DNA from 3 places in the Gracilibacillus salinarum genome. Region 1 is predicted to be linked to each of the others. Evidence: predicted binding sites of a transcription regulator. Region 1 holds the regulator's gene; each other region holds the start of a gene.
The links. Region 1 encodes LexA, which represses DNA repair genes until DNA is damaged. Its sites were predicted from a motif close to CGAACATATGTTCG; they were not measured.

Region 1 (5,957 bases):
ACTTATAATATGGTTTATGTTAGCTGCTTAGTGATAATTTTGAAATGATTCATGTGCTGGAATACCGCTTCGGCCAACCACTCCGTGCCCGCAGGACGCGGAGCCTATTTCCGGAGCTTTGCTAAGCAGATAATCTATATCAAAATTACCATTTTGCCATACTGCCTTTGTTAACGCAAAATAGGATCGTTCTCCTACGAGAACGATCTTATTACATGTTAAAAATGTAGAGAAAGCGAGAAGGCTTTTAACGTGTGTTAAGGACAATCTCTACCTAGCTTAAAATTAATTTTGTCCGCGTATTCTGGAAAATCAATAAGTGGATTTCTATTCTTCTGAATATGGTAGATTTCTTTGTTACGGTGTTTTTCGTAAATGGATACTTCGAAAGTTTGATGCCAGTTTAGCAGGGTGTCAATATCCTTATCGTTGTATTGACTAACTATCCCAGGATATCTAATTAAGAAGTATAATGTCGCTCTGGCAACCACACCTTTTCCGCTTTCAGGTTCAAACTTTTCTTCATCGTATTTTCCGCATTGTGTTTTTATTGTTTCAATATTCATCTCTGGTGTGTAGTCCTCGAAATCTACATAAGGGTAATTAGATCTGGTCGAGTTACATGTTTTATCGCATGTGAAAAGATGATGCAGATCACCTCTCATTGGATTATCTTCATCAAACCATGACTGAGGAACAACATGTTCACAATTAAACATGTTTTGGCGTTCAATTTTAGCTACTGTTTTTATCCAAGTATTATCATCTTTCGTTTTATTGCTTGCCAAATTTTGAAACGCTTGTTTTCTAATTTGTACTGCTTCATGATCTTCTTTTATGGTTTGTTCAGGATCTTTGTGGTTTCCTGAATAGATACTTTTCAGGTTGCCATCCAAATGAAGGTCGACTGTTGAATAAAGGTAGTCGCGTGTTTCGGAATTATAGGGTAGTTGGTTTTCATGTGTGCTTGTCGTTAAATGGTTTAGTTGCTCATATAAGTTGGGGGAGTTTTTTTTATCAAAGTTAATGTGCTGGTAATATGCCTTGATAAGACGTAAATCTTCTTCTTTGTCATAGTATTCGTTTGTATTTTTATTTTTGTTTTGATTAACCTTTAATTTCATTAGCGTGTGACTTAATTTTTCACTTTCCAATTTGTTCATGATTTTCCCCTTTCTTTATGACATAAGAAATGGATAGAAAGGTAGGTGCTAGCATCCTACCGGAACTGATGTTACCATTGTTGCTTGGAAAATGATTGTTTAATTCTTTGAAGTTCTATTTGTTTCCTTTACATGGGGAGCATTGATTCTATCTAATTGGTCAACTAGATTCAGCATAAGAAAGCCATTACCCTCGGCACTTTTTTGAAATGCAAGTGGAAGGGTACGTCTGATAAGTTGAGCATATACCTCTGATTCAATAACAGATCTTTGGAATTCTTTTTCGCTTAAATTAATGATTAATGCGAGTGCACCTGCTACATGTGGAGCGGCCATAGACGTTCCTGATAATTTAGCAAATTTACTATCTAAATAAGTAGATAATATATCTACTCCTGGCGCTATAAGATCTACCTCGTTATTCGTATTCGAAAAGGGAGCAAGCTCTAAGTCTAAGTTAACAGCACCTACACTAATGACTTCGTTATAAGCTCCTGGATAAGCATATTCTGGAGTTTCCTGATTTCCATCCCCTTCATTACCTGAAGCGACAACGACAGATACATCATGATTTATTGCGTTTTGAATGGCTTCATGCATCTCAGGGATATCATTCGGTCCACCTAAAGACATGGAGATGACCCTTGCACGTTCATTATTTGGTCCACGCCAATCAACTGCATAGTTAATTGCGTTAATAATCCATTCGTATTCCCCTGAACCTTCGCCCGATAAAGCCTTTAGACTTAATATTTTAGCTTTTGGCGCAACGCCTACAACCCCATTGCCATTAAGGCTTGCTGCAATAGTTCCGGATACGTGTGTTCCATGCCCGTTATTGTCTTCAAAGTTGTCTTGGTCTCCACTATAGTCACTTGTGAAATTTCGTCCGCCAATAATTTGCTCCTTAAAGTCTGGATGATCCGATTCAATTCCGGTGTCTATCACCGCAACGACGATATCTTCTCCTTCAAAACCTTTCTCCCATAAGGCGGGAGCCTGTACTAGTTGAACGCCTTCAGGGGTCTCATTTTTGGAATCCTCAATCGATTGAATCGTATAAGGAATTAAGTGAACCTTGTTTTGTACCATATTTTATTCACTCCTCTAAAGTTTACCCTCTCTCTATACAGTATGTGATTAGGTTGAAAAAGTTTACTAGATTTACTGAAATTAAGATAGTTGTCATAAATGGAGTAAGTAAGCTGTGATGTGGAAATAGTTGATGTGTCGGCATCCAATGTCTGGAATTGAAAGAAGGTTTTGCTACTTATATTACCTATTTCACTAGGCTTCAAACCAATAAAAGAAAAAAATATAAATTTTAACAAAAAAGAGTAGAAGGATTATTTTGAGTAGGAAAGCCCTCGGCATTTTCACCAAAGGCTTTTTTGAATCTATTATAAGCTGCGGTACAAGCCAACTACTCTACCAAGAATGCTGACATTATCGTAGATTAACGCATCCATTGTCGCGTTCTCAGGCTGCAGTCGAATATGATCCTTTTCCTTGAAGAAACGTTTTACCGTTGCTTCACTTTCATCTGTCATGGCTACAACGATATCGCCGTTTTCAGCTGTATTCTGCTGTTTGACAATGACTTTGTCTCCATTGAGAATACCTGCTTCAATCATACTGTCCCCTTCAATAATCAATACAAACAACTGTTCGCTTGCGTGCATTTCGTTATGTGGAATAGGGATGTATTCTTCAATATTTTCTACTGCTGTAATCGGAAGTCCTGCTGTTACCTTACCGATTACGGGAGCAAAGGTAGCTTCTGTCTTAGGAATTTCTAAATCGCCATCTTGTGGCAATACTTCTATTGCTCTTGGTTTCGTAGGGTCTCGGCGAATGTATCCTTTCTTCTCTAATCGCGCTAGATGTCCATGTACCGTTGAGCTTGATGCTAGACCGACTGCCTCTCCAATCTCGCGAACAGAGGGTGGATATCCTTTTAACTCTACTTGTTCTTTAATATAAGCTAAAATCTCCTCTTGTCGCTTTGATAGATTTGTCATATTTCAATCTCCTAACACGTAGTATTTATTAATCAAAGTATAGCATATATGATATAGCATTACAAACATTCGTTCGAAAAAAAGAGTTGACATGAACACCTGTTCGTGTATAATGAAGGTACGAACAAAGGTTCTGGGAGGGATGCAAGTTGTTAAAAAATATATCGAAAGTTGACATTTTTTATTTGGTAGCATTTATACTAGGAATTGCATTTTTTTATTTTTCAGCAGTAACAAACTTGTAGAATTGTAGGTGTACGTATTATGTCCAAAGCCATTATTTATTGTCGGGTAAGTACAAATAAAGACTCACAAGAAACCTCACTGAAACGGCAACAGGAAGAGTTGCGATATTTTGCATCCCGATATGAGATGGAGATCGTACAAGTAATAGAAGAGAAGCAGAGTGGGTATGAAATCGAAAGAGAAGGCATTTTTGCTATGCTGGAGGCCTTTCAAAGCAGCTCAGCAGATACGTTACTCATTCAGGATGAAACGAGATTAGGGCGAGGGAATACGAAGATCGCCTTACTGCACCAGCTTCAACGGTTAGATGTGTCCATTTATTGTTTAGCGCAGAATGGTGAATTACAACTGTCAGAAGGGGATTCAATGGTGTTGCAAATCGTCTCGATTGTGGAAGAATACCAACGCAAATTACATAACGCCAAAATAAAACGGGGCATGAGAAAAGCTGTTGATAACGGATTTAATCCAGCGGAGAACCTGTCCAATCAACACCTTGCGAAAGGAAGAGAACGCAAACAATTTCCGATCGAAGAAGTGAAACGGCTGAAGCGAAATAATCTGACCTTTCAAGAAATTGCATCTATCCTGCGAGGAATGGGATACAATGTGTCGAAAGCAACGGTCCATCGGCGTTATCAGGAATATCAATCACTTGAAAAGTCTATCAAGGAAGATTAAAATAGAGAGAGGGTATACAAGTTATGTATACTCTTTTTTCGTGGTAAAATACATGCATGCATGTTTGAATAAAAATGATGGAAAAGAAATCGAGGTGTAAATAGTATGCTTTCCCAAGATAAAATAGCTCGTATAAATGAGTTGTCGAAAAAATCTAAATCAGAAGGTTTAACAGAAGAAGAAAAAAAAGAACAAAAGGATTTACGAGAGGCATATTTAAAAAATGTAAGAAAATCTTTTAAAAACCAACTAAAAGGAATGACGGTAGTTGATCCGAATGGTGATGACGTTACTCCAGAAAAATTAAAGCAGTTAAAGAAGAAGTAACGGTAACTTCTTCTTTAACTACTTGTAAAATAGTGACCATACAAGTTGAATTTCATTAAAAAAAACTGATAATTCTAACGAAAATTAAAGTGTTTTAACTTTAATATACTTGTCATATAGCGTATTTCGTTATAGGATTATAGATGTGCGTACATATTTTTTGGATATTGAAAGGGGAAAAATCATGTCAAACCAAACTGAACAATTGTCTATTAATTCAATTAGAACATTGTCGATAGACGCAATTGAACAAGCAAATTCCGGACACCCGGGCTTACCAATGGGTGCTGCTCCAATGGCATACACACTTTGGACCGAGCATATGAACCATAACCCAAAAAGTTCTAAATGGTTTAACAGAGACCGTTTCGTTCTTTCTGCAGGTCACGGTTCGATGTTACTTTATAGCTTACTTCATTTATCTGGTTATGATGTAACGATCGAAGACCTTAAAGGATTCCGCCAATGGGATTCAAGAACTCCAGGACACCCGGAAGTTCATCATACAGATGGTGTAGAAGCAACGACCGGACCATTAGGACAAGGTATTGCTATGAGTGTTGGTATGGCAATGGCCGAGAAACATCTATCAGCTAAATACAACAAAGATAACTATAACATGGTAGATCATCACACTTATGCAATTGTTAGTGACGGTGATTTAATGGAAGGTGTTTCTCATGAGACTGCATCATTAGCAGGTCATCTGAAGCTTGGCAAACTTATTGCATTATACGATTCAAACGATATTTCTTTAGATGGTGAATTGAATAAATCATTCTCGGAAAATGTCGAAGATCGTTTCAAAGCATACGGCTGGCAAGTAATTCGTGTGGAAGATGGTAATGATACGAAAGCGATCTCTAATGCGATTGCTGAAGCAAAACAAAATACAGATCAGCCGACTTTAATCGAAGTGAAGACCGTAATTGGCTATGGTTCTCCAAACAAATCAGGATCTGCAGCTTCACACGGTGCAGCACTAGGTGCGGAAGAAGTTGCCTTAACAAAAGAATTCTATAGCTGGGAACACGAAGCATTCCATGTACCAGAAGAAGTTTACCAAGATTTCCAAACAAAAATTGTTGACAATGGTAAAGAGAAAGAGCAGAAATGGAACGAACTATTCGACGCTTATAAAAATGCGCATCCTGAATTAGCTACAGAATTAGATGACGCGATCAATAAGAGATTACCTGAAGGTTGGGAAAAAGAATTACCAGTATATGAAGCTGGAAAAGATGAAGCGGCAACACGTGCTACATCAGGTGAAGTGTTAAATGCTATTGCCAAATCAGTTCCAACTTTATTCGGTGGTAGTGCCGATTTAGCAGGCTCTAACAAAACAAACTTGAAAGATGCTGGAGATTTCTCTGCGGCAACACCAGAAAACCGTAATATTTGGTTCGGTGTACGCGAATTCGCGATGGCGGCAGCGTTAAATGGTATGGCGCTACATGGCGGATTAAAAGTGTTCGGTGGTACATTCTTTGTATTTAGTGACTACCTGCGTCCGGCT
Region 2 (5,957 bases), 380 kb from region 1:
TGTGAAAGGTCCTATGGTGACAAATGGCTATTATCAAAGAGAAGAAGCTAATCTGAAAGCATTTCAAGATGGATGGTTGTACACTGGTGATTTAGGTTATTTGGATGAAGAAGGTTTCCTTTTTGTTGTTGATCGGCGCAGCGATTTAATTATTTCGGGAGGGGAAAACATATATCCTGCTGAAATAGAAGACGTTTTGCTTTCGTGTGAAGGTGTGCTTGAAGCTGGTGTTACCGGTATGGAAGATGAAAAATGGGGACAGGTGCCAATCGCTTTTGTGGTACGTACTTCGGAGCAAGTAACAGCAGAATATTTACTTGCTTACTGCCAGGATAAGTTGGCTTCTTTTAAAGTGCCGAAACGTTTAATCTTCCGTTCTCAACTGCCCCGTAACGCTACAGGTAAGCTGCAGCGTTATAAGTTGAAGGATTTTTGATGAGAGGCAGTCTGTATTTTAATGAAAGAGCCTGAGACAAAAGTATTTTTGGTTAAACGAAAGCCGGACGCAACCCGACATGTTTCCAACTAATATTCGTGGTACGTTTGGCTTTTTTATTGTGTAGTATGGATATACTGCGAAGTAACTTATTGCGAAAAAAGTAATCAAGCTGTCTATCAATTTGGCTATTTTGAAATGTATTATATACTAAGCAAAGCTTCGGAAATAGGCTTCGCGTCCTATGGGGCACGGCTTCAGCTAACTTTGCAAAGAAAATTCTTTTCTTTACAAAGTGGATCTTCAGCTCGCGCTGATCCCATGGGAGTCTCCGCATATTTCCTACGCTTTAGGGAAGTGCTACAACGAATGGCAGAGCTAAAAGCAGTGGTGCTAGACATTATAAATCATCAAAATGGTTAATCCGTGCAATATCCTTCTTGTCACATCAGTTGTAAAGCCCCATCCTAGCGAAGGCCAACCACGGAGACTCCCGCGGGAATGTGCAGGTGCTGAAGATCCACAACGTCTGCACCTGTGTCTTCTAGTAAAGCTTCGATGTAGGCTTCCTCGGTGCAAGGCAGCAAAGAAGTAGCTCGAGTAGTAGCCTAGCTTCAGCCGTGCCCCGCAGGACGCGGAGTGGTTGGACGGAGCGGTATCCTAGTACATTATCTATTTCAAAATGATCTCATCGCTAAAGTCTTTTTACTGCGCAGTATGCTTCCACTTCGTAAATTAGGCATAATGCCCACCGATCTTTTTGCTTCTGTCTCTCGTAATGCCTGCTTTCGTATAGCTTGCTGCACGGAGCAGGGAAGTAGAACCGTATTTAGTGCGTATAGCGTCCATCACATAGCCTAGGTCCTTCTTTTTCGGCTCATTATCAAACAAATTCAGTTGCGTTTCTACATCATCATACAAATTGTTTAAGGACACCGATACACGCCTGATTTTACTTTGTTGATCGTAAAATTCATGAAATAATTGCAAGCATACCTGATAAATATCCATTGTCACATTGGTAGGCAGATGAAGAGAACGAGAGCGATGAAAACCGCCTCCATTATCCGCATAACCAACACCTAAATGAATAGTTCTGCCTACTCGTTCATTTGTACGTGCACGTCGGCAAACCTCTTCACACAAATCAAGGATACAGATTAAGGTTTCTTCTGCGCTGTAATCTCTTAATAACGTAATACCATGACCAAAGCCTTTTTGGGTTTCTTTTTTGTAGTAGGAATCATATACAGGACTTAAATCGATGCCCCATGCATGCCAATACAGTTGCTCACCAATGACACCAAACCGTTTCTGCAAGCGATCTAAGCGATAATTGGCAAGCTGTCCTAAATAAATGATCCCCATCTTGTTCAAGTGGACGGTCAACCGTCTGCCAATTCCCCAAATTTTTTCAATTGGTATTGGCCAGAGTAGCCGTTCTACATCCTGATAACGGCATGTAGCAATTCCTGTCTTCTTTGCGTAGATATCCATCACGACTTTGGCCAGGAATTTGTTATCTCCAATTCCAATGGCACAGGTTAATCCCATTGTGTCATAGATTTCATCCATGATCATTTTGGCGATTTGTTGAGCATCTCCATATAAATGCTTCATCCCATCAACAGTGATCCACATTTCGTCAACAGAATAAGGATGAATCGCTTCTTTTGGGACGTATTGATACAGCAGCTTCGTAATTTCTACGGAGACGTTCACATAATCGCCCATTTTAGCTTCGACAACATAGATGTCTGGATCTTCTGGCAATTCAAAGTAACGGCTGACATTTTTGACACCATGCTTTTGTTTTAAAGTGGGAGAAGCAGCCAAAATAATACTGCCCGACCGGTTTTTGTCACCAACTACTGCAAGCATGGCAGTCATGGGATCAAGACCGCGTTTGACACATTCAATGCTTGCGTAAAAAGAACGCATATCAATACATAGTACATCGTGCTTGGGATAGGTAGTATAATCCATCATTCAACACCTCTGCGAACATTCGTTCTATTGAGTAGTATATCCTATTCATTGCAGAAAGAAAAGTGTTAATATGTAGCAATTAATTGATAAAGATTATCAAACTCATTGACTTTGCTATAAAAAGCTACTAAACTAGAGAAAGAGAAATAGTTCGAATTGAATATTTTGAAAATTGTCCCAATCGTGTAAAAAGGGAGAGATTCCAAATGGAAACATTAGTAACGAAAGATTTAACGCTCGGATATGGTGAAGAAATAATTATAGATGACTTAGATATTACAATCCCTAAAGGAGAAATTACGGTCTTTATTGGTGGCAATGGCTGCGGTAAATCGACCTTACTTCGCTCATTAGCAAGGTTACTAAAGCCGAAGCAAGGGGACGTCGTATTAAATGGTGAAGATATTGCGAAGATTCCTACTAAAGAAGTGGCAAAACAAATGGCTATCTTGCCGCAAAGTCCTATCAGCCCGGAAGGATTAACAGTAGAAGACTTAGTCAAACAAGGAAGACATCCATATAAAACAATGTTTAAACGCTGGTCAGAAGAAGATGAGACTGCGGTAAATGAAGCATTGGAATCGACAAACATGCTCGACTTAAAAGATCGTGCCGTTGATTCTTTATCAGGTGGACAGCGTCAGCGTGCCTGGATAGCAATGACACTTGCACAGGGTACAGATACTATCCTGTTGGATGAGCCTACAACATACTTAGATATGACCCACCAGATTGAAATTTTGGATTTGTTATTTGAGTTGAATGAACGCCGGCAAAGCACGATTGTCATGGTGTTACACGATTTAAACCTTGCTTGCCGTTATGCACATCATATTGTTGCGATTAAAGACAAAAACGTATATGCGCAAGGTAAACCGGAGGAAATCATTAACTGTGGATTAGTGCATGATGTATTTCAAATGAAAGCAGATGTCATGTATGATCCAATGTTCGGAACACCTATGTGTATCCCGCACGGACGCGGACGATGTCTGATTAAAGAAGCCGTAGCAGAATCACAACAACAACCAATGCAATCAGTAGGAAATTAATAAAACCCTTGCATTCCATATGGAATGCAGGGGTTTTTAGTGTTACTGAGAATTAGTTCTGTAATATGGATTATGTTTATTAGTGTTGCAACCACTTTGATATAGTGTATGTGCTGGTATCCGCTTCGCGGGGCACGGAGACTATTTCCGGAGCTTTGCTAAGCAGCTCAGCTCCAATATATCCCTGTTATTCGTTGAAATACATTACAGTTGGCATGATTCATATTTAAAGTGATAAAGCTAGTTGGAACCGGATGGATGAAGTCCTGTTTTCCATATGCATGTTTCTGTTGTGATTACATACAATACAGTGGAAGAGGTGAATAATATGGAGAAAAAAACATACTATGTCAATATTGCATCACAAGAAATTTCACAAATTCCATTTGGAAACAATGCATCCTACACCATTCAGGCAACAGATGAACAGGTGTTTTTGTTAAGAGAAAAATTTAATGAATTGCATGAGGATGATTTTGGTACTTTTGTTCGCTCACATATTCCTTATGTTCAATATCATCAGGACCTGGAAAATGATGAATATGATAATGATTTAAAAGATGTTTTTCAAATGTTGTATCAGCTGGCAACACCGGAAACAAAGCAAGCAATGGAAGAGTCTGGCATTGGAATTGAAAAAAATTAATAAATAAGTGAAACAAATACCGTGCCCTGCACGTCTATTTTATAAATAGATGTTTAGTCAAATAGTAAAAAAGGTAAAGATTACTAAGGACGTGAGGAGGGAAAAAATATGAAAAAATTCATCACGATGTTTACAGTTTTAGTCCTTTTTTCATTTGCAGTTGTTACCATGAGTCAGACAAGCACGGAAAAAACATATGCTGAGGAAAATCAGGTGAATACCGAAGAAGTAACAGGTGAAAAGCAAAATGTTAGCAACGAACAAAAAGAAATATCACACGACAAAATTGTGGCATTGACAGATAAATTTATGGAATTATTAGTACAGGATATTGACGATCAATACAAAGTGATAAATTATCAGACGAAAGAAGAATTAATGAAAGCATTTGAACCATATGTTACAAAAGAAGCGGTACAGCCTTACATTGATTACTACTATGAGGAAGAGAAGAATGGTTTATATATAGTGCCGACGGAGACACCGCCATGGTTTGACAAATCAAACGATTATGAAAAACAGACAAAGGATAATCAAGTAATTGTCACACAACAAAATCAAAATGCATTATATGGTGAATACACCATTTCCCTTACATTTGAGAAAATAAATGATCAATGGAAGATAGTAAACATTAGCAATCAGTAACGATAAAAGGTAGTATAGAACTATGAAAACTTTTTATGACTACTATAATAATAAAGTGCAGTTGTCTTTTGATAATCACCCGTTTGATCCCGAACCAAGACATGTATGGGTGATATGCAGGTTTGAAGAAAAGTGGCTGCTAACCAAACATAAAAACCGCGGCTTAGAATTCCCGGGTGGTAAAGTCGAAAAGAATGAAACACCGGAAGAGGCAGCAATAAGAGAAGTATGGGAGGAAACAGGAGGAGAAGTTGCCCACATTGAGTATATCGGACAATATTATGTATCAGGAAAGAGAGAGCAATTAGCTAAAAATATTTATTTTGCAACTGTGAAAGCATTGCAGAAACAGGATAACTACTTTGAGACAGAAGGTCCTGTATTGCTTGAACAACTTCCTGCAACAATCAAAACAGATGAAATGTACAGTTTTATTATGAAGGATGACGTTTTGTCACATAGCATCCAACATGTACAACAGATGCTTGAAAACGCCTAGTTTAACTGTAAGGTGATTTGATTGACTGCAATAAGAAAATCGATGTACGCTAATACTTAGATAATAAGAAACTCTAGACTTAAGCAGTCTAGAGTTCTTTATTAGATAAATACCAAGTAATTGCATAGGGATAATAAGTTAAAATTTGATTCGTGCAATTTTGTGAAAAAAGTTGTATGATGGAATATGTAGTATTTTTTTGAAAACAACCACAAATTAAGATAGACTTTTAAATAAAATTACAGGATAATGAAAGTCTTGGTGTTAACTAAGAGGGAGGAAAAAAGAAATATGGCGAAAAACAGACGCTTGTTTACATCAGAATCTGTCACAGAAGGACACCCTGATAAAATTTGTGATCAGATCTCCGATGCGATTTTAGATGAAATATTATCGAAGGACCCAAATGCAAGGGTTGCTTGTGAAACAACGGTAACAACCGGTCTTGTACTTGTATCCGGTGAGATTACTACTTCTACTTATGTGGACATTCCAAAAATTGTGCGTAATACGATTAAAGAAATCGGATATACGCGTGCTAAATATGGCTTTGATGCCGAAACATGCGGTGTTTTAACTGCAATTGATGAGCAATCAGCAGATATTGCTGGTGGAGTCGATCAAGCGCTTGAAGCAAGAGAAGGTCAAATGACGGATGATGAAATCGAAGCAATTGGTGCTGGTGAC
Region 3 (5,957 bases), 550 kb from region 1:
AAATGCTTCATCGCGTAGCTGTTGAATAATTTGCTGTTCCTTTGCAGTTTCTCTTTTTACAATGGTTTTAGCCACAGATTGTTCAGAAAAAGGTGTAAAACGTTCCTCGCCATAGTGGTATTCCACCTCTGCTTTAATAGCGCCATCTATCTCATCAATATATACTTTCGACTGCAAAGGTGTCGTATTTATTTGCTGTTCCATCCGTTCTGTCATTTGTAATGAACCAATTTGTTCGAATTGAGGCATCACGTTCTTGACAAATCCGTTCATTTCATCAGCAGAGATGTTCTGCTTTTTCTTATTTTGAAATGGCATGATCCGAAACAACTTTTCCAATATCGCTTTTTGGTTGTACGTTAATTTATAAAAATAATTTTCCCGGATTAAATAGCGATAACTATTAAGAAAATAAAACTCAGACAAATCGTTCATTTCCAGCGTGTAACTATTGGTTGCCTGGTAATCTAATTGAAAGGTTAAATGTTCCTCTATATTTCCTTTTTGAATATTGCTATATTCTTTATTCGTATCCAAGCGGAATGTGTAGTTGATATCCTCAAACAAATCCAGTAATGGGTCTACCAGACTGGGTGGAACATAGATACTTCTAGGGTTCTCCAGTTTGATTACATAACTGTTTCCAAACAAACGCTCCTGTTCATAGCAGGTTAAGAGCATTTCGATCATCTTTTGATCTTTGGAGGTAAAGTAGTGCGTATAGGGATAATACGTATAGCTTTGATTAACCCGATAAGCTTCTCCATTAGTCATCGCTTTTAAAAAGTTGCGGATATCACGAACCACATATGGTCGTTTATCACCAATTTTTATTTCTATACTCAATGCATACTGTGAATTTTTATTCGCTTTTATTAGGGACAAAACATATTCCGCTTCCACTTGCAAAGGGGTTTCGATGTCCTCTTGTTTATTACGGAACGTATGCAGTAATTGCTTGGCAAACAGATCGGTGTCCTGCGAAGGTGCCTCCTGGGCGCGACGATCCACTGCATAACGTCTTTTGTTTGATTGCGCATCTTGGGTAATGGCCAATAAGACAGCTGCTACATGTTTACACGTATCATGCGTTTCAAATGCTGGGCAATTACAAGTTGTGTCAATCTTCATATCATCAGTAAAATAAATGCGAATTGTATAAATCTTGGTTCCTTTAACAAGTCCACGCCAAGAATTAGTCTGTGGATTATAAGAGAGGCCATATACTTTGCCACTTTGGTAGTATTGATAGCCTCTATTGTAAAAACGTTCGCCAGTTAGCTGACGAATCGATTGTTCCGTCATTTGAATTTGCTGCAACTTGATCCCATCCTTATACAAAGAATCCATCATTATATTATAGCAGATTCTGCGACGTATGCCATCCAGATGATATTTTTATTTTCACCTTGTTTGAGAAGTGTTAAAATAGGAGAAGTTAAGGTTAGGTAAATAAGAAAGTAGGGTACAAACATGGGATTACAAGAAGAAGTGAAAAAAAGAAAGACGTTTGCGATCATTTCACACCCGGATGCCGGTAAAACAACGATGACTGAAAAATTGTTATTATTCGGTAATTTAATTCGATCAGCAGGTACGGTAAAAGGGAAAAAGTCGGGAAAATTTGCAACATCGGACTGGATGGAAATTGAAAAGCAACGTGGTATTTCGGTAACATCCAGTGTGATGAACTTTGAATATAAAGGTCACAAGGTTAATATCCTTGATACGCCTGGACACGAAGATTTCAGTGAGGATACGTACCGAACGTTGACAGCAGTTGACAGTGTTGTCATGATTATTGATGCGACTAAAGGTATTGAAGCACAAACAATTAAGCTGTTCAAGGTTTGTAAAATGCGAGGTATTCCGATCTTTACCTTTATTAATAAGCTTGACCGTGAAGGGCGAGAACCACTGGAATTGTTAGATCAGATTGAAGAAGTGTTAAATATTGAAACGTATCCGATGAATTGGCCGGTAGGAATGGGGAAAAGGTTTCTAGGCATTCTGGACCGTTATCAAGACCAATTTATTAAATTTAATGGTAATGAGGAAGAGTCATATATTCCAATGTCAGAAATGGATCAGGATGAAATCACCCAGCATCCTACTTATCAGGAAACGGTTGATGAATTAGAACTATTAAATGAAGCAGGCGATCAATTTTCTATCGATCGTGTATTAGAAGGGGAGCAAACACCTGTATTTTTTGGTAGTGCCCTTGCACCTTTTGGGGTACAGACCTTTTTCGATACGTTTATCGAATTAGCACCTGCACCAGGTCCACGCCGCACGACCGAAGAAGTCATAAGTCCTAATTACCCTGATTTCTCCGGATTCATTTTCAAAATTCAAGCAAATATGAATCCGCAGCACCGTGACAGAATCGCGTTTTTGCGAGTGTGTTCCGGTAAATTTGAGCGCGGGATGAATGTGACGTTAGCTCGAACTGGTAAGAGCATTCGGTTGGGACAGACACAACAATTCGTTGCTTCCTCCCGTGATACAGTTCAAGAAGCGTATGCTGGTGACATCATTGGCGTCTATGATCCAGGTTCCTATCGGATAGGGGATACTTTACTGGAAGGGAAAAATGTCTTTCAGTACGATGAGTTACCGCAGTTTCCACCAGAAATGTTCCAACGCGTAACGGCCAAGAACGTAATGAAAGCAAAGCAGTTCCGTAAGGGGATCGAACAGCTTGTCCAGGAAGGTGCAATCCAATTATTCCGCGGTTATCCAACCGATTCGATGATCATTGGTGCGGTAGGACAACTGCAGTATGAAGTATTTCAGCATCGTATGAAGAATGAATACAATGTGGAAGTCATGCTCGAATCTATTGGAGACCGGATACCGCGCTGGCTAAAAAAAGATCAAGTCGATCCGAAATTATTTGATGAACGTAACCTGCTGGTGAAAGATCGTGAAGAAGATTTCCTTGTCTTATTTAAAAATGATTTTGCATTACGCTGGTTCGTCGATAAACACCCAGATGTCGAACTGATCGATTTATTCGAAGTAAACCAATATGACCAAACAAGCCATAGCTAACGATAGCTATGGTTTTTTGATCAGTCTAGTAGTATATAAATACAGTCATAGAAGTAAATTTAAGTATTTCCTATCATATCTTTTTATCAACCTCGCACCTTTGGTTATAATGAAGAGGAAACCAATAAAACCCAAAACGAATATTTGTTCGCTTTTTTTAAAGCGATCGTGTATACTAATAGATAGATAAAGAGAACGGAGGTAATATGGTGGATCAACATACTTTTGATTTACAGGCACCTTATCAGCCGCAAGGGGATCAGCCTCGTGCGATTAAAGAGCTTGTAGAAGGTGTCGAAAACAATAAACGTCACCAGACATTACTAGGTGCTACAGGAACAGGTAAGACGTTTACAGTTAGTAATGTCGTGAAAGAAATTAACCGGCCGACGCTTGTGATCGCTCATAATAAAACACTTGCGGGGCAGTTATACAGTGAGTTTAAAGAGTTTTTTCCTAATAACGCAGTAGAGTATTTTGTCAGTTATTACGATTATTATCAGCCAGAAGCGTATGTACCGTCGACAGATACTTTTATAGAAAAAGATGCCAGTGTGAATGATGAAATTGATAAACTGCGACACTCTGCAACCTCTTCTTTGTTTGAACGAAATGATGTCCTGGTCGTTGCCAGCGTTTCGTGCATTTACGGTTTAGGTTCACCAGAAGAGTATAGCAGTCAAGTATTATCGCTGCGAGTAGGAATGGAAAAAGACCGTGATGAATTGTTAAGAGCATTGGTGGATATTCAGTATGCTCGCAATGATATTGACTTTCAGCGTGGTACCTTTCGCGTCCGTGGGGATTCAGTAGAAATAATTCCGGCATCAAGGGAAGAACATTGTGTGCGCATCGAATTTTTCGGTGATGAAATAGATCGTATCCGTGAAGTGGATGCCTTGACCGGTGAAATACTAGGGGATCGAGAACATATTGCGATATTCCCGGCATCTCACTTCGTAACGCGAGAAGAAAAATTAAAAGTAGCAATGGAAAATATAAAAAAGGAATTAAATGAGCAGCTTGCAAAATTTCGAGAAGAGGACAAACTGTTAGAAGCACAGCGCTTAGAACAGCGAACCAACTATGACCTTGAAATGATGGAAGAGATGGGATTCTGTTCAGGTATTGAAAATTATTCTCGTCATCTTTCCTTGCGAGATGCAGGTTCTACACCTTATACATTAATTGATTACTTTCCTGATGATTCGTTAATCGTCATCGATGAGTCTCATGTTACATTACCGCAAATTCGTGGTATGTATAATGGAGACCAGGCTCGTAAGAAAGTATTAGTTGATCATGGCTTCCGTTTACCATCGGCAATGGATAACCGTCCGCTGACTTTCGATGAATTTGAACAAAAAGCCAATCAGTTAATCTATGTCTCAGCCACTCCTGGACCGTATGAGCTCGAACATACACCGGTTATGACCGAACAAATTATTCGACCAACCGGATTATTGGATCCGGAAGTGGATATTCGTCCAATCGATGGGCAGGTAGATGATTTAATCGGTGAAATTAATAAACGTGTGGAAAGAAATGAACGAGTATTAGTGACGACCTTAACGAAAAAAATGTCTGAGGATTTAACTGATTATCTAAAAGAAGTCGGATTAAAAGTTGCTTACTTACACTCTGAAATTAAAACGCTGGAACGTATTGAAGTAATTCGGGACTTGCGTGTTGGTAAGTATGACGTTCTGGTCGGTATTAACTTATTACGTGAAGGATTAGATATTCCGGAGGTTTCCTTGGTAACTATTTTAGATGCAGATAAAGAAGGTTTCCTTCGTTCTGAGCGTTCTCTCATTCAAACAATGGGAAGGGCAGCGCGTAATGAGAATGGTAGAGTAATCATGTATGCAGATAAAGAGACGGATTCGATGAAACGTGCAATTGAAGAAACCTATAGACGTCGTGAAAAGCAGCAAGCATATAACGAAAAACATGGGATTACACCGCAAACGGTTAATAAAGGAGTACGTGATGTTATTCGCGCTACGATTGCGGCAGAAGACAAAGAGCAATACAACGAAAAAGCAAAAGAAGTTAGTAAAATGACGAAGAAAGAAAGAAAATCACTAATCGAACAAATGGAACAGGAAATGAAGCAGGCAGCTCGCGACCTCGACTTCGAGCGGGCGGCAGAGCTTCGTGATGCAGTATTAGAATTGAAAGCAGAAGGGTGAAAATAATGGCGAAAAAATCGATTTCAATACAAGGAGCGCGTGCTCATAATTTAAAAAACATTTCGATTGATATACCAAAAGATAAGCTGGTAGTGTTGACTGGTTTATCCGGATCCGGTAAGTCATCGCTAGCTTTTGATACGATCTATGCGGAAGGACAAAGACGATATGTCGAGTCCCTTTCCGCTTATGCTCGTCAGTTTTTAGGACAAATGGACAAACCTGATGTCGATTCAATTGAAGGGCTATCACCGGCTATTTCAATCGATCAGAAAACAACAAGTCGAAACCCGCGTTCTACTGTAGGAACGGTAACAGAAATTTACGATTATATGCGTTTGCTTTTTGCTCGGATTGGACATCCTATCTGTCCAATTCACGGGGAGGAAATCACGTCACAAACCGTAGAGCAAATGGTGGATCGAATTCTCACTTACCCGGAGCGGACAAAATTACAAATTCTTGCACCCGTTGTTTCCGGGCGAAAAGGAACCCACGCTAAAGTGTTAGAAGATCTTCAAAAAGAAGGGTACATTCGTTTGCGCGTGGACGGTGAGATGCGAGAGATAAGTGATGATATTGAACTGGACAAGAACAAGAATCACTCTATTGAAGTTGTCATTGACCGAATAGTGGTGAAAGAAGGTATTACAGGACGACTTTCTGACTCTATTGAAACAGCATTAAAGTTAGGCGAGGGCAAAG

Region 2: a site for LexA is predicted at 2,438-2,451, ahead of MUN87_RS00130 (DNA polymerase IV). Genes of this name have one in related genera too.
Region 3: a site for LexA is predicted at 3,195-3,208, ahead of uvrB (excinuclease ABC subunit UvrB). Genes of this name have one in related genera too.

What each region holds. Positions count from the first base shown of each region.
Region 1 covers NZ_CP095071.1:404,599-410,555, forward strand. Annotated here, with positions in the region: gene MUN87_RS02035 (endonuclease I family protein) at 258-1,163, opposite strand; gene MUN87_RS02040 (S8 family peptidase) at 1,263-2,255, opposite strand; gene lexA (transcriptional repressor LexA) at 2,564-3,184, opposite strand; gene MUN87_RS02050 (YneB family resolvase-like protein) at 3,449-4,111, shown strand; gene MUN87_RS02055 (DUF896 domain-containing protein) at 4,217-4,438, shown strand; gene tkt (transketolase) at 4,623-5,957, shown strand, end outside.
Region 2 covers NZ_CP095071.1:23,450-29,406, forward strand. Annotated here, with positions in the region: gene MUN87_RS00125 (o-succinylbenzoate--CoA ligase) at 1-436, shown strand, start outside; gene MUN87_RS00130 (DNA polymerase IV) at 1,172-2,422, opposite strand; gene MUN87_RS00135 (ABC transporter ATP-binding protein) at 2,632-3,477, shown strand; gene MUN87_RS00140 (hydrolase) at 3,806-4,123, shown strand; gene MUN87_RS00145 (hypothetical protein) at 4,232-4,771, shown strand; gene ytkD (RNA deprotection pyrophosphohydrolase) at 4,794-5,270, shown strand; gene metK (methionine adenosyltransferase) at 5,562-5,957, shown strand, end outside.
Region 3 covers NZ_CP095071.1:4,654,841-4,660,797, forward strand. Annotated here, with positions in the region: gene MUN87_RS21585 (DEAD/DEAH box helicase) at 1-1,320, opposite strand, end outside; gene MUN87_RS21590 (peptide chain release factor 3) at 1,474-3,057, shown strand; gene uvrB (excinuclease ABC subunit UvrB) at 3,264-5,252, shown strand; gene uvrA (excinuclease ABC subunit UvrA) at 5,258-5,957, shown strand, end outside.